DNA from 4 places in the Oceanotoga sp. genome. Region 1 is predicted to be linked to each of the others. Evidence: riboswitches for the same ligand, from Rfam matches in the RefSeq annotation. Region 1 holds a riboswitch; each other region holds the start of a gene.
The links. A riboswitch is a leader RNA that binds a small molecule or an ion and turns the genes downstream of it on or off. The one in region 1 is predicted to bind cobalamin.
Positions count from the first base shown of each region.

Region 2: linked by a shared signal. The riboswitch ahead of PWP28_RS03965 (ABC transporter substrate-binding protein) and the one ahead of PWP28_RS02855 (YitT family protein) in region 1 are both predicted to bind cobalamin.
Region 3: linked by a shared signal. The riboswitch ahead of PWP28_RS06380 (ABC transporter substrate-binding protein) and the one ahead of PWP28_RS02855 (YitT family protein) in region 1 are both predicted to bind cobalamin.
Region 4: linked by a shared signal. The riboswitch ahead of PWP28_RS09095 (precorrin-8X methylmutase) and the one ahead of PWP28_RS02855 (YitT family protein) in region 1 are both predicted to bind cobalamin.

Region 1 covers NZ_JASUSU010000006.1:30,857-36,388, forward strand. The annotation lists gene PWP28_RS02840 (methyl-accepting chemotaxis protein) at 1-562, opposite strand, end outside; gene PWP28_RS02845 (ribonucleoside triphosphate reductase) at 1,051-2,904, shown strand; gene PWP28_RS02850 (anaerobic ribonucleoside-triphosphate reductase activating protein) at 2,930-3,568, shown strand; cobalamin riboswitch at 3,639-3,817, shown strand; gene PWP28_RS02855 (YitT family protein) at 3,931-4,788, shown strand; gene PWP28_RS02860 (succinate--CoA ligase subunit beta) at 4,806-5,532, shown strand, end outside.
Region 2 covers NZ_JASUSU010000009.1:14,635-20,166, reverse strand. The annotation lists gene PWP28_RS03975 (ABC transporter ATP-binding protein) at 1-416, opposite strand, end outside; gene PWP28_RS03970 (iron ABC transporter permease) at 413-1,465, opposite strand; gene PWP28_RS03965 (ABC transporter substrate-binding protein) at 1,462-2,397, opposite strand; cobalamin riboswitch at 2,518-2,649, opposite strand; gene PWP28_RS03960 (mechanosensitive ion channel family protein) at 2,742-3,554, opposite strand; gene PWP28_RS03955 (glycosyl hydrolase family 65 protein) at 3,622-5,532, opposite strand, start outside.
Region 3 covers NZ_JASUSU010000016.1:12,343-17,874, forward strand. The annotation lists gene eno (phosphopyruvate hydratase) at 1-664, shown strand, start outside; gene PWP28_RS06370 (ABC transporter ATP-binding protein) at 694-1,467, opposite strand; gene PWP28_RS06375 (iron ABC transporter permease) at 1,464-2,486, opposite strand; gene PWP28_RS06380 (ABC transporter substrate-binding protein) at 2,483-3,364, opposite strand; cobalamin riboswitch at 3,456-3,579, opposite strand; gene PWP28_RS06385 (hypothetical protein) at 3,603-5,532, opposite strand, start outside.
Region 4 covers NZ_JASUSU010000029.1:5,552-11,083, forward strand. The annotation lists gene PWP28_RS09085 (SAM-dependent methyltransferase) at 1-1,026, opposite strand, end outside; gene cbiD (cobalt-precorrin-5B (C(1))-methyltransferase CbiD) at 986-2,098, opposite strand; gene PWP28_RS09095 (precorrin-8X methylmutase) at 2,100-2,699, opposite strand; cobalamin riboswitch at 2,753-2,923, opposite strand; gene PWP28_RS09100 (cob(I)yrinic acid a,c-diamide adenosyltransferase) at 2,932-3,444, opposite strand; gene PWP28_RS09105 (DtxR family transcriptional regulator) at 3,641-4,303, shown strand; gene PWP28_RS09110 (metal-dependent transcriptional regulator) at 4,390-4,818, shown strand; gene PWP28_RS09115 (FeoA family protein) at 4,820-5,038, shown strand; gene PWP28_RS09120 (ferrous iron transport protein A) at 5,081-5,314, shown strand; gene feoB (ferrous iron transport protein B) at 5,311-5,532, shown strand, end outside.

The sequences.
Region 1 (5,532 bases):
TGATTATAATAGGTTTTGCATAAGTTATTAGCATAGTTCCATCCCAGTCATATGGGTCTGTGAAATAATTTGTTTTTGTTTTCTTTGGGACAAAGTACCATACCATATCATCTCTTGATTCTACAAAATTTTCTTTTGGTGTTGTTGGTTGTAATACATAATCATTTTTATCTGCTTTATAATATACATTATAAGCTTTATCTGTATAATCTGGATCAAAGTGAATATATGAAGAATCATTTCCTTGAGTACTTATAGCAATATTTTTCATAAAAGGTTTTATTGATTCTGTAAATTCAGCCATATAATCATCATCATCAAGTCTTTTTGTATCTATTTCTGCTTTAATATAATCTTCTATAGCATCAACTTTTAAAGTGACCTCTGAAAGTATGGAGTTGAAGTCTAAAGTAGCTGTTTCAGCCATGTGTTCAAGCCTTGAAGTTGCTTCAGCAGTTATAGCTTTTGAACCTTCATATAAGGTGAAAATCACGAGTGTTAAAGTCATCAATACTATAGTTATTATTGTAGGTATTAAGATTTGTTGACTAATTTTTTTCATATTAACCCCTCCATTTTTAGGTTTATAAAAATATATAATCTTTATATTAACTATATAATAATATTATATTATTAATAATATAACTTATGTAAAAATTATACCACAAAAAAATACAACTTTTAAAGTAAAAAAATTAAACATTTTAATTTTTAAAACTTTATTAAGAATAAAAATATAAAATTAATATATTTCTTTATATTATCGGTTGATATAATAAAGAAATTAGGAATTTAATATAAAAATAATCAAAGTTCAAAAAAAATTAATGTAACGATTTTTTGGTTGAAGAATTAAAAAAACCTATACTTGTGTATGTATCAATATTTAGTGTTGAAAAGGTAAAATTTGAAAAAAAACATTATATATAGTATAATTAATTCAAGAAAAATAAATCATACTACTTATAGTTAATTGGAAGTATTATTTTATAAAACTTATTTTATTAAATAATGCTTTTATTTTTTTGATGTTTTTTTAGGAGGGTTAATATGGATATAATAAATAATTATTTGAATCAAAGTGATTGGAAAGTAAAAGAAAATTCTAATATGCAATATTCTTTACAAGGATTAAATAATCATATTCATCAGGAAATAATAAAGAATTACTGGTTAGAAGAAGTTTATGATAATTATAATTCTAAAATTAAAGATTATCATAAAAGAGGAAATATGCATATACATGATCTTGGATCTTTATCGAGTTATTGTGTAGGCTGGGATCTTGAAGAGCTTTTAAGAAAAGGTTTCAATGGAGTTGAAAATAAAGTTGCTTCTGGCCCTGCAAATCATTTGAGAACTGCTTTAATGCAAATAGTCAATTTTTTATATACAATGCAAGGGGAAGCTGCTGGAGCTGTGGCCTTTTCAAATTTTGATACGCTTTTGGCACCTTTCATATATTATGATTCATTAAAATATGAAGAAGTTTATCAAAGTATGCAGGAATTCATATTCAATATGAATGTGCCTACAAGAGTTGGATTTCAATCACCATTTAGCAATATAACTCTTGATATATTTGTACCAAATACTTATAAAAATAAAAAAGTAATAATAGGTGGTAAAGAGAAAGATAAAACATATGAAGAGTTTCAAACTGAAATGAATATGCTCAATAAAGCATTTATAGAAGTTATGATGAAAGGCGATTATGATGGAAGACCTTTTTCATTTCCTATACCAACATATAATATAACAAAAGACTTTTCATGGGATGATGAAGTTTCAAATATGATAATGGATATGACTATGAAATATGGTACCCCGTATTTTTCAAATTATGTAAATTCAGATATGAGCCCCGAAGATGCGAGAAGTATGTGTTGTAGGTTGAAACTTTCAAATAAAGATGTTAAAGAACATATGGAACAACTTTCTTTTGGCTTCGTGAATGATACAAAAGATGAAGAACAAGCAGATGAAGTTAAAAGAAGGGGTGGATTATTTGCATCTAACCCTCTTACAGGATCTATAGGTGTGGTAACTCTAAATATTCCAAGGTTGATGTTTTTATCAAATGGAGAAGAGAAAAAATTCTTTGAACTTTTAGATGATACTATGAATATTGCTAAAGAATCACTTGAAATAAAAAGGATTAATGTTGAACAATGGACAAAAAGTGGACTTTACCCATATACTAAAGTTTATCTCGATGGAGTTTATAAACTCACTGGTCAGTACTGGGCAAATCATTTTTCTACGATAGGTTTTGTTGGAATGCATGAAGGTTTATTAAATTTTGGTATTGAAGATGGGATATTGAACCCAGAAGGTAAGATTTTTGCACAAAAAATTATGGACTATATGTTAAAAAAACTTGAAGAATATAATAAAGAGACGGGGAATCTTTATAATCTTGAAGCTTCACCAGCAGAAGGTACGAGCTATAGACTTGCAAATCTTGATTTTAAAGAATTTGGTGCAGATATAATACAATCTGGTGATGAAGATACTAATTATTATACAAATTCAGTACACCCTCCTGTGAAATTTTTTGAAGATCCTTTTGACTTATTAGAACATCAGGAAGGTCTTCAAGATAAATGGACTGGTGGAACAGTTTTACATATATTTGTTGGAGAAAAAATAACAGATAGAGATGTTTTAAAAGAATTTATAAAAAAATCATTTGAAAATCATACATTACCTTATATGAGTATAACACCAACATTTTCTATATGTAAAAATCATGGATATATTTCTGGAGAACATTTTGAATGTCCTATATGTGGAGAGAAGTCTGAAGTTTATTCAAGAGTAGTTGGTTATTATAGACCTGTTCAAGCTTGGAATAAAGGTAAACAAAAAGAATATGTTGAAAGAAAGCAGTATACCATATAGTGTTTCAAATATTGGAGGAATTCATATGTATTGTGGATATAGATCTTTTAGTTTTGTAGATTATCCTAAAAAAATATGTTCAGTTCTTTATACTTCAGGATGCAACTTTAGATGTCCATGGTGTCATAATTGGAAAATAGCTTTTGAAAAAGAAAAAAATTATATAGATGAAGAACAACTTCATAAATATTTAAATAAATCTAAAAAGAGAGTAGAAGCCCTCTGTATAAGTGGAGGAGAACCTACTATATATGAACAGTTATATGAAAGTATAAGGGATATAAAAAATAAATTTAATTTTTATATAAAATTAGATACAAATGGTAGTAATCCAAAACTTTTGAGTAAAATTATTAAATCAAAAAATATAGATTATGTTGCTATGGATATAAAATCGAAGCCAAATAAATATAGCGATCTCACAGCTGTAAAAAATTATTGGGAACAGGTATATCAAAGCGTTTGGATGTTGAGAAATTCTGATATTGATTATGAATTTAGAATGACTTATGTTCCAGGATTATCCGATGAAAAAGATATAGAATTTTTTGAAAATTTTCTTTTAAATTCTGAAAAAGGTTATATAACAAATGCAAAATCTACAGAAATTTATAATATTGAAAAAAATGAAACTATAAACACAGATAAGCTAATAATGAGATAAAACTGGTATTAAATACCGTTTTATCTCGTTTTTTTAAAATGTATACTTTATGATAGAATATATTCGTAAAATTAAATAAATTTTTTTAGGTGACGGAAGTCTTAATAGAGAATTTGGTGAAAAGCCAAAACGGTCCGGCCGCTGTGAGCAGATACGAAAGTTCCATAAACCACTGATATTATTCGGGAAGGGGAACGATTAGGTTTGATGCTGTAAGTCAGAAGAACTACCTAAAAATTTATTCTGTGCTTTCTCCGGGATTGGAAAGTAAGAAAAATAATTGTATATTTAAAAATACAATAATTCTTTCTTGCCATTTTTCGGAATGGAGAGAAAGAATTTTTTTTTGGGGAGGATATAGGATGAATAAACGGATTATCAAGGAGTATACATTATCGATTATTGGAGTTTTTTTAACAGCTGTTGGATTAGTATCTTTTTTAATGCCATACAATATAGCAGCAGGAGGTGCAAATGGAATAGCAATAGTTATAAATGGATTTACAAATATTCCAGTAGGGATTTTGATGTATGGTGTTAATATAGTTTTATTTTCAATAGCTTTTATTTTTATTGGAAAAGAGTTTGGGTTCAGAAGCATTTTTTGTACATTTTTATTAAACTTTTTTGTGGATTTTTTAGATAGAATCGTTCCATTTCCAAAATATAATGGTGATGATATGTTTTTAGCAGTTTTTTTTGGAGTTATAATATCAGCCATTGGAATGGGAATAGCATTTTCTGTTAATTCTTCGACTGGTGGAACTGATATACTTGCAAGAATAATGAATAAATATACAGGATTGCCACTTGGAATATCACTTTTATTATTAGACTTAATAACAGGTATTGCTGCTGGTACTGTATATGATTTGAGAGTTGGAATGTATTCAATAGTTTCTGTAGTATTTAACGGACTTACTGTAGATTTTGTTATGAAGAGCATGAATACAAGTAATATATTGACAATAATTTCTGAAAATACAGATGAAATAATAAATTATATATTAAATAATCTTGATAGAGGAGCATCTATAATAAAGGCTCAAGGTGCTTATACCAATCAAGAAAAAAATTTTATATATGTTGCAGTTAATAAAAAACAAAGGGGTGATATAGTTAGAAAAATTCAAAAAATAGATCCAAAAGCATTTATAATAATACAAGAAACTCTTGATGTAATAGGTTATGGATTTAAAAATTTTCATAACTTTATATAAAAATAAGGAGGTAAATGATGAAAATTCATGAATTTACAGGAAAGAAACTTTTGAGGGAATATGGTATAAATATCCCACAATCTCAATTAATAATAGATAAAATTCCCGAAAAAAGATTGATACCCAGTGTTGCAAAATCTCAAGTTTTAGTTGGTGGAAGGATGAAAGCTGGTGGTGTATTATTTATAAAAAAAGAAGATGAATATACAAATACTATAAATGAACTTCAAAATAAAGAAATAAAAGGAGAACTTCCTTATGGAATACTCGTTGAAGAACTTATAAATATAAAAAAAGAATATTATATATCTATTTTAATAGACAGAGAAGATAGAGATATAAAATGGGTATTTTCTTATGATGGTGGTATAGAAATAGAGAGTTCAGAAAATATAATAAAAGGTACTTATAATGAAGTATTTCTTAAAGCACCGAGAAAAATAAAAGAAATAATGCCTAATTTATATAATCTCTTTATAGAGAAAGATTTAACATTATTAGAAATAAACCCGATAGTTGAAACACAAGATGATGAAATTTATGCACTCGATTGTGTTATGCATGTTGATGATAATGCAATATATAGACAGAAATGGTCTCAAAGATTTCTTGAAAAAACAGATTATAATTTTCACTATGTAGAATTAGAAGGAGATATAGGGGTTATAGGATGTGGTGCTGGAATAGTAATGGCTACTATGGATACTGTTAGCAATTATGGATTAAAACCAGCCAATTTTTTAG
Region 2 (5,532 bases), on a different contig from region 1:
CTGAAGAAACTTCTTTCTTCATAGCCTTTTAAACCAACTATCTCTAATGCTTCATCTACAATTTTTTCATCTTCTTTTTTATTACTTTCAAATAATTTTTTATGAGAGTATCTTCCCATGAGGACTATATCTTTTATTGAAAAGTCAAAATCAATTATATCATTTTGAGCGACTACTGAGACAATTCTTGCGAATTTTTTTGAGGGTAAATTTTTTATATTTTTTTCTTCTATATATATTTTTCCATTGCTTGGAGTTAGTACTTTGTAAATATTTTTTAAAAGTGTTGATTTTCCACATCCATTTGGTCCGATTAGTCCTACAAAACTCTTTTCTTTTATTTTTAAGTTTATATTTTCTATTATTTTTTTATTGTTTATATTATAATTTAAGTTTTCTATTTTTAATTTAATCATTTTTTGCCTCCAAATGAATAGGAGTTTTTTCTTAATAGATATAAAAAGAAAGGAGCACCCAAAAATGAAGTTATAACTCCTATAGGTATTTCTTCGGGAGTGAATGCAGTTCTTGCGAAGGTATCTGCCCATATTAAAAATAATCCTCCACTTAGAATAGAAAAGGGTATTAATTTTTTGTGAGTAGATCCTACAGCTTGTCTTGAAATATGCGGTATTATCAATCCTATGAATCCAATGATTCCTGTTAAAGATACTATAAATCCAGTTAATAATGTGCTTATTATTATTATTATTTTTCTTATTAATTCAGTGTTTATTCCAAGAGTTTTTGATGTATCTTCTCCTATAAGTATTCCATCGAGTTCTTTATTGAATATATACATTATTGTTGTAGATATTATCAAGAGTAAAAAAGGTAATAAAATATTATTCCATTTAGCTCCTCCAACACTTCCAACCATCCAGAACATTGCAGATCTTAATTTTGAAGAATCTTTTGCCGTATATACCATAAAAGTTGTCAATGATGAGAACATGGCTGATACTGCAACTCCTGTTAAAACGAGTTTGCTCGATGAATATCCAGAACCAGAATGAGCTATTTTGAAAACTATTAGTGAAGATAAAATAGCCCCTAAAAAAGCCCCTATTGAGGGGCCTAAATAACCTAAAAAACCAAATATTCCGAGTATTATGGAAGCAACTGCTCCTGCAGAAGCTCCTGAAGATATTCCCAGAATATAAGGATTGGCTAAAGAGTTTCTCGTTAATGCCTGCATTAAAACGCCAACAAATGAAAGAGTTGCTCCCGTTATAAAAGCCATTAAAATTCTTGGGAGTCTTAGATTCCAAACTATTGTTTCTATAGATTTTGCCCATTGTATTTGAAATATTTCTTTGTTAAAAGTATTATTTATTATTATTTTCCAAACATCTAAAGGATTTATTTTTACTGGACCTATAGTTATTGTTATGATTATTGATAGTATGATTATTAAAATTAATGCCATTATGGAAAATAAAAAAGTGCTATTTTTTATTTTCATTTTTTGAAAATCTCTGGATAGAAGCCTTTTGTCATAGTTGTTATAGCATTAATATTTCTTATTCCAGGAGATAAATCGGCTAAACCTATTTTTACAAATTTATTGTTTTTTACTGCATCTAAATCTTTTGTTGCGGGATTTTCTTTTAGGAATTGTACTTTTTGTTCATAAGTTGTACTTCCATAGTCTACTATTAATACTATATCTGGATTTGATTGAGCTACTTTTTCCCAAGATACATTTGCATATGCTTTTTGTATATTACCAAATATATTTATACCTCCGGCTTCTTGTATTAAAGAACCACCAAGACCAGAACACACTACAAAGGCTGAATCTTTTCCAGAGTCATATGCCAATACTTTTACTTTTTTTACATTTGATGGAACTTTTTTTCTTACATCATTTATTTCATTTTGCATACTTTTTACGAGTTTTTGAGCTCTATCTTCTATATCAAATATTTTTCCTATTGTTATAAAGTCTTCGTATACTGTTTCTAATGTTGCATCTGGTTCTACTGATTTTATTATTAATGGTTTTATATCCATTTGAATGAGTGTTTCCACTGATCCTACATTTTTATCTGTTAAAGCTGAATGCCATCCAGTAACAAAATCTGGATTTACAGATAAGAATATTTCTTTTGAAGGGTATCTATCAGAAAGTATTGGTATTTTGTCATAGGCTGTTTTTAATTCTGGTAATATTTCATTGTCTGCCCATGCAGTTCCAGCCATTTTTTCTTCAAGATTTAAAGCAAGAAACATTTCTGTTGTGAAATGTGAAAGAGTTACAGCACGTTCTGGAGATTTTGTATAAGTTATTTCATAATCTTTTCCTTGATGAGTAAAATTGACTGTAACTGGTTCATAAGCTAATACTAAAATTGAAAATAATAAACAAAAAATTAGACTTAAAGTTTTTTTCATATAACACCTCTCATAATATTTTTAGCATAAAAATAAAAAAACACCTTCAAGAAGAGGTGTAGGGACATTAAATAATCTTATTAAATTAATAATGTCACTCATACCATCCTCGTGATATAAGTAATATTGTTTATTTTTGGCTGGTAATCTGACTTAGGCTTTATGCCATTACAGTAGCGGGACTGTGTCGGATTTTCACCGAGCTTCCCCATTTGAAAAACAAATAGTTTTACCAAAAATAAGTGTTTATTAACTTTTATGCATAGATTATTATATCAAATTTATAGTTAATAAGAAATGTGTTTATTATTAATATTAAAATAATCGGAGAGATAACTCTCCGATTATTGTATATTGCCATCTTTTATATGAAGATCTAATTGATTGAAAGGAATTTCTATATTATTTTCATCAAATTTTGTTTTTATAATTTTTGCTATTTCTGTTGTTGAGGTTATGTAGTTTTCTCTTTCTGCCCAATATCTTATTATGAAGTCTATTGATGAAGAACCATAACCAGTGAATAATATCATAGGTTTATGAGAATCATCTGAATATAATTTTTCATAAGAGTTTACAGATTCTTCGAGTATTTTCATGGCTTTGTTTAAATCTGTATCATAAGCTACTCCAACAGATATTTCATTTCTTCTTATGTTTTCAGGCCAGAAATGTGTAACTGTTGATGACCAAACGGATTTACTTGGTATATTTATTAATTTTCCATCCCATGTTTTTAATATGACATGATTTAATTTTATTTCTGATATAGAACCTGAGTTTCCGTTTATTTCGACTGCTTCACCTTCGATTATTAGTTTGTTTACCATTATTAATATTCCACATATTAAGTTTTCAAAAGGTTCTTTTATAGCAAAACCTATTATTATACTTGATGCACCCAATCCAGCCAATACAGGTGCAAGATTTTTAAATAAAACTGAGACTATTATAAAGATTGCAAGTGTATATAATCCTATATCTAAAAGTGTTTTCATGGTTTTTTTGTACTGAAGATTTATTTTTGAGTTTTTTTCAGATAGTTTCAGCATAGTTTTATATATTATTCCAGAAAGCATTTTTGCCACTATAAATATTATAAAACTTATGCCAATTCTTACAATCCAGCTTATTATTGCTGCGGTTGTTTCATTCATATTAATCCCCTCCTAATAATATATGTTTTTTTATTCATATATATTATATAATAATTTGGGAGATTTTTTAATTTAAATAAAATTTATTTGTACCTTTTTTTAATTTGTGAGGTTTATTTTTAATTTTTATTTCAATTTCTCTTTCGGAATTTATAATTATTGTATTTTCTGTTATGTTTATATTTAATATATTATTTTGCCAATTAATTTTGTAATTTAGGCTTTTCCATTTTTTTGGTATCCATGGATTAAAATTTGGAATATTATTTTTATCTATTGAAAATCCTCCAAATCCATAAACTATACTTTGCCATGAACCGCCAGTAGAAGCCGCATGTAATCCAAGTGCTGTATTTTTTTGATTATCTTGTATATCTGTCATTATGGTTTTTATAAAATAATTATAGGCATTATGTGTATCTCCAATTTTTAAACCCATTATTGAATACATAGATGGACTTAAAGAAGATTTATGCATTGTTCTTTTTTCATAATATTCATAGTTTTTTCTTTTTATTTCTTCTTCGAATTCTTCACCTAAAATTAATAATAACATTATTACATCTGGTTGTTTTATTAATTGTGTTTGATTTAGTTTGTCTAATTCTATGTTTTCTGGCCATAAAGGCATTTCATTTTCATCATATTTTTTTATTTTATAATCTTTTAAATTGAAGTAGCCTTCAAATTGCTCTATTATATCGTTTTTTGAAGATAAAAATATTTTTTTATAAATATTTTTCCAGTTTTTTATGTTTTTTTCTGATATGTTTGTCTTTTTTATCAAATCTTCGTATTTTTTAGGGGATTCTATTTTATATTTTTCTATTATTTCACAACATTTTTTTATATTCCATTTTGCGAGGTAATTTGTATAGAAATTATTGTCTACGTGTTCATGGAATTCGTCAGGACCTATTACTTTTTTTATTTCATAATAATCTTTATCCTCATTGTGAGTTAATCGAGATTCCCAGAATTTTGTGGTTTCAATAAATATTTCATATCCATAATTTTCCATAAACTCTTTATCATTTGTTGCTTTGAAATATTGCCAATATGCAAGAGCTATATCTGAACTTATATGAAATTCTTCATCTCCAGTCCATATTCTTACGGGATTACCGAGATAGTCTATTCCCCATTTTGGAGTTTCTTCAAGGCCTATATCTGCTGATTCCCATGGGAATTGTGCACCATTATAACCATTATTTTTTGCATTTTCTTTTGCACCTTTTAAAGTGTTGAATCTATAGAGTAATAGAGATCTTGCAATTTCTGGATAAGTATATGTAAAAAATGGTAACATAAATATTTCTGTATCCCAAAATATATGGCCTTTATATCCTTCGCCATGTAATCCTTTTGCACCTATACTGACTGTTGGATCTTTTTGATATGCACATGATATCAGATGGAATAGATTAAATCTTAAACCAGTTTGTGCTTTATCATCACCATCAATTGTTATATCTATTTTTTTCCATATTTTTTGCATTTCTTTTATATGTTTTTTGAATTCTTCTTCAAAGCTTGAATTTTTATATAATTTTATATCATTTAATATATTTTCTTTTGGAGTTTTAGAATTTCTTGAAGTATGTATTAAACAATTTTTTTGTATTTTATAAGTCCTACTTTTTTTTACATATATTTCGTATACTTCTTCTACGAGTGTTTCTAAATCATAAAATTTTCTGTTTTTTATATTTTCTGAATAAAGTCCTGTCCATTGAGAAATAATTGATTTACTATCATTTGTTTTGACTTGTAAATATAATCCATTTTCTAAATCTTTTATTTCATCGGTTTTATAATGTTTTGATTTATTTATAGGATCGAATTTTGAATTAGTTATATTAGAGTTTATTGTATTTTGTATTGTCAGTTTCCCATCAAAATTTATTGGGGTTATTTCATATTTTATCATCATTAAATGTTCATCAAATCTGCTTACGAATCTTTTTGATTTAATATT
Region 3 (5,532 bases), on a different contig from region 1:
TGCTCCTAACTTTGATTCAAACGAAGAAGCTTTACAGTTCATAGTAAAAGCTGTAGAAAAAGCTGGTTATAAACCTGGTGAAGAGGTATTTATTGCATTAGACTGTGCAGCATCAGAATTTTATAATTCAGACAACAAAACATATCATATTGATGGAAAAGATTTATCTTCTTCAGAACTTGCAGATTACTATGAAGGATTAATAGATAAATATCCAATAAAATCTATAGAAGATCCATTTGATCAAGAAGATTGGGATGCTTATACAGGATTTACTGCTAAGGTTAGAACTAAAGCTCAGGTTGTTGGTGATGATTTATTTGTGACCAATGTTAAAAGATTACAAAAAGGTATAGATTTAAAATCAGCAAACTCTATATTGATAAAATTGAATCAAATAGGTTCTTTAACAGAAACTTTTGATGCAATAGAATTAGCTAAAAAATATAATATGACAAATGTAATTTCTCATAGATCTGGAGAATCAGAAGATACATTCATAGCAGATCTTTGTGTAGCAACAAATGCAGGATTTATAAAAACAGGTTCTTTATCAAGAACAGATAGAATTGCTAAGTATAATCAATTATTAAGAATAGAAGAAGAATTGGGTTCTGTTGCTCAATTTAAAGGTTTAGATTCTTTTTATTCAATAGATAAATAAACAATTCCCCCTATAAAAAGGGGGTTTTTTTATTGAAAAATTACTTGAGGTATTTTATATTTAGGATGAATTATGATTTCAGCTTTAAAATTATATATATCTTCTATTATTTTTTTTGTTATAACTTCATTTGGTGTTCCATCTTTTATTATTTTTCCATCTTTCATTATTAATATTCTATTAGAATAAAGACTTGCAAGATTTATATCATGAAATACAGATAATATAGTTAAATTTTCTTTTTGACTTAAATTTTTTATTATATTTAAAAGATACTGTGTATGACCAGGATCGAGATGAGAAGAAAATTCATCTAAAAGGAGTATTTTAGATTTTTGAGCAAAAGCTCTTGCTACCATGACTCTTTGTTTTTCGCCACCAGATAAATTAGAAAAACTTTTTTCTTTAAATTTATAAGTATCTGTTTTTTTCATGGAATTGGATATTATGTTTTCATCTTCTTTATTTTCTGTAAAAAAATCAAATTTTTTTGAATAAGGTAATCTGGAAGTTTCCACAATACTTTTAACAGAATAATCAAAAATAGTGTTAAATTCTTGAGGAACAACGGCTATCAATTTTGAAAGTTCTTTCAAATTTAAGGATTTTAAATTTTTAGAGTCTATAAATATATTTCCATATTTTAAAGGAAGAATTTTAGATATTAATTTTATTAAAGTTGATTTTCCAGCCCCATTAGGTCCAATTATTGATACAATTTCTCCGTTTTTTATATGAAGATTTTTAATATCTAAATTGAATCCATTTCCATAATTAAATTTTATATTATTTATTTGAATCATAATTTTTTCCCTCTTTTTTTCATAACATATATAAATAAAGGCGCTCCGATTATAGAAGTTATTATTCCTATTGGAAGTTCGGAAGGAGCAAAAATTGTTCTGGATATAAAATCACTTATAGTTAAAAAAATTCCACCCGATAATATAGATATTAAACTAGAAATTAATGAATATGGTCCTTTAATTTTTCTTACAAGATGTGGTATTATTAATCCAACAAACCCTATTATTCCAGATTTTGAAACAGCTATAGATACAGCAAATATATTTGTTAAAATTAGTATCATTTTTATTTTTTCTGGATTTACACCAGAATATATTGCCATATCATCACCCATAGATAAAACATTTAATTCTTTATTATAAATTATTATTACGATAGTTTGTATTAATAATACTACAGTCAATATAAATATATCTTCCCATGTAATAGAAGCTGTACTTCCCATGAGCCATATATTTACATGTATTAAATTTCTCCAAAACATTACTGTTATTAATGTTGTAAATGCATTGAACAAAAAACTAACTATTACACCACTTAATATTAAAGATAATACGGGAAATTTTTTCCCTTCTTTTGCCAACATAAATACTATGATTGCAGATATTATAGAAAATATGAAAGAAAAAGTTTCTAATCCAAAAAATAAATGTAATCCTAATATACCAGATAAAGCCGTATAAATTACAGCTCCAAAAGAGGCTCCAGAAGATATTCCAAGTATATAAGGGTCTGCAAGAGGATTTTGAATTATTAACTGTAATATATTTCCAGATAAAGCTAAAATACCTCCAATTATAAAACTACCTAAAATTCTTGGTAATCTCAAATCCATAATGAGTAATTTATATGTAGAATTTTCTTGATTAAGGAATAATGTTTTTATTACTTCTTTTAATGGAATATTTACACTTCCCAAAGAAGTAAAAATTATTATAGATATAAAACTTATTATCAAAAGAATAAACAGGAGAGGTATAATCCTCTTCCTGTTTTTAATTTTTTTTATAGTCATTTTGACTCCTTTATTATTTCATATATTGATTCTAATGCTTCTATTAATGAAGGTGATGCTTGTGAAGCTTTATCATTATTAATTGAAAATATTTTGTTGTTTTTAACAGCATTTACATTTTTAAATTGAGAAGCTGATTTTAAAGTTTCAATTCCAGAATTATCTCCCATAAAATAAGAAGGAACAATAATTATATCTGGATTTTTAGAAACTATAAATTCTGGGCCAACAGAAAGCCAACCATTATTTCCAGTATATGGTGAAGCAACATTTAAACTACCAGCGATTGATAGTAATTCATTCATAAAAGAACCTGTTCCACTTGTCCAAATTGATGAAATATTTTGACTTGAAATCATTGCATACATAACAGTTGGTCTTTCTGACCAAGTAGATGTTTCTTTAGAAATATTAAGCATTCTTTCTCTTAAATTTTTTGATAATTTTATTGCTTGTTCTTTTTTATCAATTATAGTTCCTATTAAAACTGTGTCTCTTATTATATCATTTATGGATAATGGGTTTATAACTATAGTTTTTATATTATATTTTTCTAATCTTTCAAGTTCTTTTTCTTGGAATCCACCAGATATAAATACAATATCGGGATTTAAGCTTATTATTTTTTCAAGATTCAAAGGTGTCATATTTCCTATTTTTTCAGCTTCAATGTTATTATCCCAATCAGTAACGCCTACAACAAGATCTTCTGCATTTAAATGTTTCAAATAATCAGATACAGCTGGTGCAGCAGAAATTATTCTCTTAATATCTTGGTCTATTTTTACAGGTCTTCCAAGATCATCTATTATTGTAAATGATGATAAAGCTATAATTCCTACTAATAACAATAGAACAATACTCAATGCTTTTTTCATTTTTGCTACCTCCCGTAATAATTACGCCAAGGTAAAAACTAACTCCAAACACTTTGGCGCGAAGTGCTTGAATTTTTAAAAATTATAAATAAAGTATCCCGACTTATGAGTTATATCCTCCAAATTACCCTTCCCGATTTTTTAATCAGTGGTATGTAATTTTTTGTCCTCAATCACGGTGGCGCGACCGTATTAGATTTTCACTAATTTCCTTTATTTATTATTTATATATTTTTTTTTAAAATACTTGACCAAATCCAAATTCAAATTTTCCTTTTAAATTTTTGTCCCAACCATATTCAAATCTGATTTGACCCAGTAAAGGAATGTTAAATTTTAAACCAGTTCCAAAAGACCAAATATTATCATTCAATATATTATTTAAATTATTTGAAGTATTTCCATTATCATAAAAAGCATATATATCAATCGGTACTGGATTTTTTAATAGTTCATAAGCTAACTCAGTATTAAATAAATACATATTATTACCTTGTTTAGAAGATAAACTATATCTTCTTACACTATTCATTCCGCCAACTGAATAATTGAATAAGGAATAAGGATCATTAGAGAATCCGATTTTTAATCTTGTTCCAAAAGTAAATTTATAGAAACTTGTAAAATATTTACCTTCTAAAGTATTACCAGTATAATATTGATCTGTGTTATTTAGATTTAATCCTCCAAAAACTCTTGTTGAAAAATATTCTCCCGAATAAGGTCTATATGGATTATCTAATCTGTTTAATTTGTAACCAATACCAGTAGAAAGTCTTTTTATATCATTTGATTTTAATTTTTGATAATAGTCATAGGATAAATCGGTTGTTATATATGAAAAATCTGAAAATTTGAATGAAGGTGAAATAGAAAATGATAAATTATTTGTTATAGAAGCACCTAAAGTTTCTACATATTCACCATTTGGTACTGTTAGATATGATGTGCTTAATCCAAGATCTATATCTGTTTTAAAGATTTTTGATACATTATAATTTAATCCGAATTTATATTTATTATTCAAAGGATTTAATTCAGTGTTTAGTCCAAAAGTTTGACCATAACCGAAAGGATTTGGAATATAAAAACTTAAAGTTCCTGCAAATCCATAATACCAATCTTTTACATCTGGCATAGACCAAGTTAATCCACCAGCTATCTTAACAGCATTTGTTCTTTCATGTGGATGAATCTCAAAGTCAACAGAATCTTCTGACATTGAAATAGGGTTTATATCAACACTTTGGAAAAAACCTGTTCCAGTGAATGCTCTATAGGTATCTTGTAATTTATTTAGATTTACAACTTCATCTTTTTTTAATTTTATTAAATCATCTATTATATAATCTTGGGTTTTTGCCGTAGCATCTTTTGTTATTTTTATATTACCTACTTTTTTCTCATTAAAATTATATATTAAATCATTATTTTTGTCTATATTTACTTTTGTATCAACAAATAAGAATCCTTCTTGTGTATATAATTTATTTATTACATCTAAAGATTTTAAAATATCTAAATTAGAAACAGTTGAGTTTTCTGTTATTATTTCTGATACCTTTTCATTTAATCTAAAACTTTCGATAGAATCATTACCATTATACTTTATTTTATTTATTTTGGTATTATCATCTATAACTCTTCTTAATTTTCCATCTAGTACAAGATTTAATTCTCCACCCAAGGATTCTTCTATATCTACGGGTTCCCATTTTATAGAAGTTTCTTCACTAAAATAAGGTAATGAAGCTATAGAAGACATCAAACCCTGTAATTTTTTTATATCTGGATATGATTCTTTTAATTTTGGCCTAAACAGGAAAAATTTATTTTCATAGTCTTTTCTAAATTTAAAATTTAGATCTTTCTTTACTTTTTCTTTATCTAATTGGGCATATTCGCCTTCTAATTTCAAATCCCAGAGTTTATATTCATTTATTATGAATAATAAAGTATTTTCATCATATTTGTTATTGTTAATTTCTGTTGCTTCAAGTGTTACTTTATCACCTAATAATTTAATATTAGAACTTATTTCTATAGTACTATAATCATTATTCGTATAATATAAATTTATGGAATTGAGTGCTTTTTGAAAGTCATATACATTTAAAGGAATATCTGTTTTTAAATTTAAATAATCTTTTAAATCTTTTTTATCGACA
Region 4 (5,532 bases), on a different contig from region 1:
TTTAGATGTTATTTTATTTAAAGCTTCTAAATTTATTCCTCCACCTAAATGAACTATGTCTGGAGATTCGTATTCATCTAAGATATCTATAAAATCTTTATTTATTGCTTCTATTTCAGGATTAAGGTTTGTATTCAATTTTAAACTTTCAAATCTATCATAATCTTTTTCAAATGCATATATTAAACAATCTCTATTAAAAAAAGAAGAAATGAATAAAGATGTTGCTCCGCTACCAGCTCCTAAATCCCAAATTACATCATGTTTTTGTTTTCTATTTAAAGTATTCAATAAAATAAATCTACTCCATTCTCTTGAAACTGGAATATTTTTAGTTGAAAGATCTGAATTTTTAGGAAATAAATTTATAAAATCATTTTCTTGAGGTATTAGAAGAAGAATCCAACGTCCTTTTTTGAAATCTATAGGCGTATTTGATTTAAACTCAAATATTTCTTCATTTTTTGTACCGAGTTCAAATCCAGCTACTATGTCTACTTTTATATTTTTTAATATATTAAATAAAGAATCATAATCTTTTTTATTTTTTACAAAATATGCAATTTGATGATTATCATTCAATGTTTTAAGGACATCATTATAAGTTTTTCGAAGATTATGTGAATTATGACCACTTATATAGCGAACACTATTCATAGGATATTTAGCCTTTTGGCATAAATAATTTATTGAAGATGGTGAAATTAAAACTTCATATTCATTTTTTGAAAGTTTATCCATAATTCTTTTTGAATATGAAAACATTAAAGGGTTTCCAGAAACCATTAAAACAGAAGTTTTAAATGTTTTCATCTGAGATATTAAGTCAATTACATTTTCATCTTTTAATGAACTATATATATCCATTACATGATATTTTGCATTTGGATTTAATTCCTTAGACATACCCAAAGAAAAATTAAAACCAGCAAAAAAATCGGCTTTTTTTATTATTTCGAGTTGTTTTTGAGTTAAATTTTCAATTTTATTGATCTGTGTTCCTAAAATATAAATAATTTTGCTCATCTCCTCTATGTGAAATTATCTGAGTTTTATCACATAAAGAAATAACAAATTCGGCATTGAATTTATTACTTAATTTATGGGATATATATTCAGACACAAATATAAAAAATTTTTTGATATTTATATCATTATTCTTTAAAATATCCAAAAAATTATAAATAGTTTTTAAATTAAGTATTTTGTCAATGACCTCTTTGTCATATTTTTCAGTAAACAAAATATATAAAAGGGCTAATAATTCATTTTTTGAATCTGTATACCTACTGTCTGTATTAAGATTTAAACCGGCAAGTTTTATTAATTTTTGAAAACTACCAAGTATATGTATTTTTTTAATACCCATTTCCAATGATTTTTCTATAGAATAACCGATATGATTTCCACATAATATATAATCCTCTTTAAAAAAAGAATATTTTTTATATATTGAAAGCCCTTTTCCACCTAATAATAAAGTAATTGTATCGAATTGTTTTGAAACAATGCTAATATGAGGGATCAAAGATTCTTTCCATGCGTTTTCATTCATAGGTTCAACAATTCCAGTAGTTCCTAAAATGGATATTCCATCAATTATGCCAAGATTTTCGTTTAAGGTTTTTTTTGCGAGAATCTCACCATTTTTTACATTTACTATAACTCTGCCATTCTTAATATTCTCTTCATTTAAAACTTTTTTCATCATCTCACGAGGAATTGGATTAATAGCAAATTCTCCTTTGCTTATATCGAGTCCATCTTTGGTGATCTTTCCTACTCCTTCATAAGAATCAAAAATTATATTATTTAAATTTTCATATTTAAAGGAACAATAAATCAAACATTGATTTGTTATATCGGCATCATCACCGGCATCTTTCTTTACAAAAGCATATTTTAAACCTGAAATAATTTCATATTTATATATTGGAATATTTATTAATTCTCCATTAGGTAATTCTATATTTACATTGTCTGGTTTTATATTATACTTATTAAAAAGAACAGAGGCTTTTAAAGCCGCAGTGGCTGCAGTGCCAGTTGTGAAACCACGTTTTAATTTTTTACCATTTACATTTACATACCATTCCATTTTATAAAGACCTTATTAAAGCATTAAAAATGGCTACAGCTATTGTAGAACCACCCATATTTCCTGGTAATGTAATAAAACTGTGTTGTGATTTCATTAAAGCTTCTTTGCTTTCTGCCGCTCCTACAAAGCCTACTGGAACTCCAATAATAAAAAGTTTCTTTTTGGATTCAAGCAACTTAAAAAGTGCAGTAGGTGCATTTCCAACAATAAAAATACCATCTTCCATTTCAAGTGCTTTCTCCATAGATAAATAGGCTCTCGATATGCCAGTTAATTTAGATTTCTTCGATATAGCTTCATCGCTAATAAAACAGTCTATATTTAAATTTTTTACAAAATTCTTTGATAAACCGCTTTTTATCATATTTACATCTGTGTAAATTTTCTTATTTTGAATTTTTCTTTTAAAAAAATCAAAATAATCTTCAGAAAAATAAAGCTTGTTCCACATATCAAGATTTCCTGTGGTGTGAATGACCCTTTTTATTACATTTGATTTTATAGGGTCTACATCGTTTAGTTTTTCTCCTAAAGCTTCTGTAATTATTTCAAAGCTTCTTTTTTCGATATTTTTAGGATTTACAATATAGTTATGCATTTGTATACCAACTCCCATAACAAAAATCCTTGCTTTTCACACCAAGAAAAAGCAAAGTTACGAACTTAAAAGGTAGGTCTCCCGACTTACAGATCATTTTACTAATCAAGCCTTCCCAGTTAAAAACCAGTGGCATTTATGATTTTCATCCCTGCATACGGTGGCTGGGCCGCTTAGGATTTTCACCTAATTCCCTGTTATACACCTTAAAAGTTTATATATTAAATTTTACCTATTTATCTATACCTTTTCTGGATAAAACACCTTTTGAATAATAATGTTTTATCTCTTTCATTTCAGTTACAAGATCGGCTCTTTCTATTATTTTTTCATCAGCCCATCTTCCAGTCAAAATTATTTCTGTTTTTCCATTACTATTTATAGCATCTAAAACTTCTTCGGCTGTTAAAAGATTAAATTTAATAGCGATATTTATTTCATCCATGACTATTAAATCATATTTTTGAGAAATAATTTTTTCTTTTACATCGGCAAGTGCTTTTTTTGCAGCATTTATATCTTTTGTTTCTGGAGATCTTCTTATAAAAAATCCTTCTCCATACTGTACAATATCAATATTATCAAAATAATTAGAAATTGACAACTCTGATGAGTCCCTATTTTTTACAAATTGAGCTACAAAAACTTCTTTATTCGATAAAATGCTTCTCAATACAACACCAAAAGCAGCTGTAGTCTTTCCTTTTCCATTGCCGGTATAAACATGAATCATTCCATTTTTCATAATTATACCCCCAATATATTAATAATTTAAGCTATAAAATAATACCAAAAAGTTAATAATTTGTCAAAGGGGAAAAATATTTTTTGATATAATTAATTTATGTAAAAAAATGAATTTATTTTTTAACATAAGCTTGACTTATACAAATATATATGGTAGAATTAAGTAGGAAAAACTACAATAGGAAGTGATTTATATGGAATTATCAGAGAGTCTTGAAAATTATTTGCTTGCTATATATGAAGCACAACTTGAAAACAACATTGCAAGAGTTAAAGACATTACAGAATTGATGTCTGTAAAACATACTTCTGCCATAGACGCAATAAAAAAATTAAAAAGTATTTCTTTTGTTACTTATGAAAAAAGAGGTTATGTAAAATTAACTCAACCCGGAATAATAGAAGCTCAAAAAATATATAAAAACAGAATGACTATAAGAAGTTTCTTGATGAATGTTTTGGACATATCCCCTTTTGAAGCAGAAGAATTATCATGTAAAATGGAACATATAAAGTCTGAAAAGCTCATTCAATCTATGGATATTCTAAGAAATTTTATAGAAAGCAATACAGAAATAAAAAATAAATATAAGCAGTATATTACTAATTATAAAGATAAATCAAGCACTTTTGAAAAAACTTTAAAAGATTTAAAAGTTGGAGAAAAAGCAAAAGTTCTTGAAGTTAGAGGTAATGAGGCAATAAAAAGACGATTAATGGTAATGGGAATAACCTCTGGAATAGACGTAGAATTATTGAGAAAAGCCCCCTTAGGAGATCCGATTGAAGTACTTATAAGAGGCTATAATGTTGCAATAAGAAAAACCGAAGCTGAAAATATTATTTTAGAAAAATAGACTGAAAAGTCTATTTTTTTTATTGACAAAGTAAATTAAAGGTGGTAAAATAATGTAGAACTAACTACAAAAGGAAGATTAAATTGATGACTGAAAATCTTGAACATTATTTAATAGCTATATACAAGCTATATTTACAAAATAAAATAATACAAGTTAGAGACATAACTAATGAAGCGGAAGTGAAACATTCTTCCGTTATAAGTGCCTTGAAAAGACTTGAATCGTATGACTATATAGAGTATATAAAACATAGTCATATAAATTTAACTCAAAAAGGCATAATTAAAGCTTCAAAATTGTATAAAAGAAAATATATAATGAATAAATTTTTGTTGGATTTTTTAAATTTTAGTGAAAAAGAGGCGGATGAAGTTTCTTGTAAAATAGAGCATATAAACTCAAAAAATTTTTTAAATTCTATAGAATTATTAGAATCTTTTTTTGAAGAAAATGAAAATTATAAAATCGAGTTTCAAAAGCATTTGAAATCTATCAATTTAAAGGAGGAATAAAATGCCTTTAGTATTTGCAAATATTGGAAATTTTATAGTTGAAAAAATAAGTTCAGGTCTTATGATGAAAAGAAGACTTGCAAAAATGGGAATAATAGAAGGAAAAAATATAGAAGTTTTGAGTGGGAATTTTGGAGGCCCTATAATTATATTGGTGGATGGAAGTAGATATGGAATAGGTCAAAATATGGCTAAAAGGATTTTTGTTAAAAACATATAAAATATTATTTTTTTATTTTTTTAAAATTAGGGAGGACTAACAATGTTTCTTGATGAATGTGAAGTAGGATATTCAGGCAAAATAAAAAAGCTTGAAGGAAATTTAAAAGTCAGACAAAGACTTTTAGCAATGGGATTAACACCAGGAATAGAAATATTACTCGTGAGAAAAGCGCCTTTGGGAGATCCTTTAGAAATAAAGATAAGAAATTATTCTTTAAGTCTTAGAAAAGAAGAAGCAAAATATATAGAGATAACCGGAGGCGATAGAGTATGAAAACAGTTGCTTTATGTGGTAATCCAAACAGTGGAAAAACTACAATTTTCAATGCTTTAACTGGAAGTCATCAACATGTAGGGAATTGGCCAGGAGTTACTGTTGAAAAAAAAGAAGGAAAACTTAAATATAATGATGAAGAATATAGAATAGTAGACCTTCCTGGAACATATTCTCTTACAGCTAATTCTATGGATGAAAGAATTGCAAGAGATTTT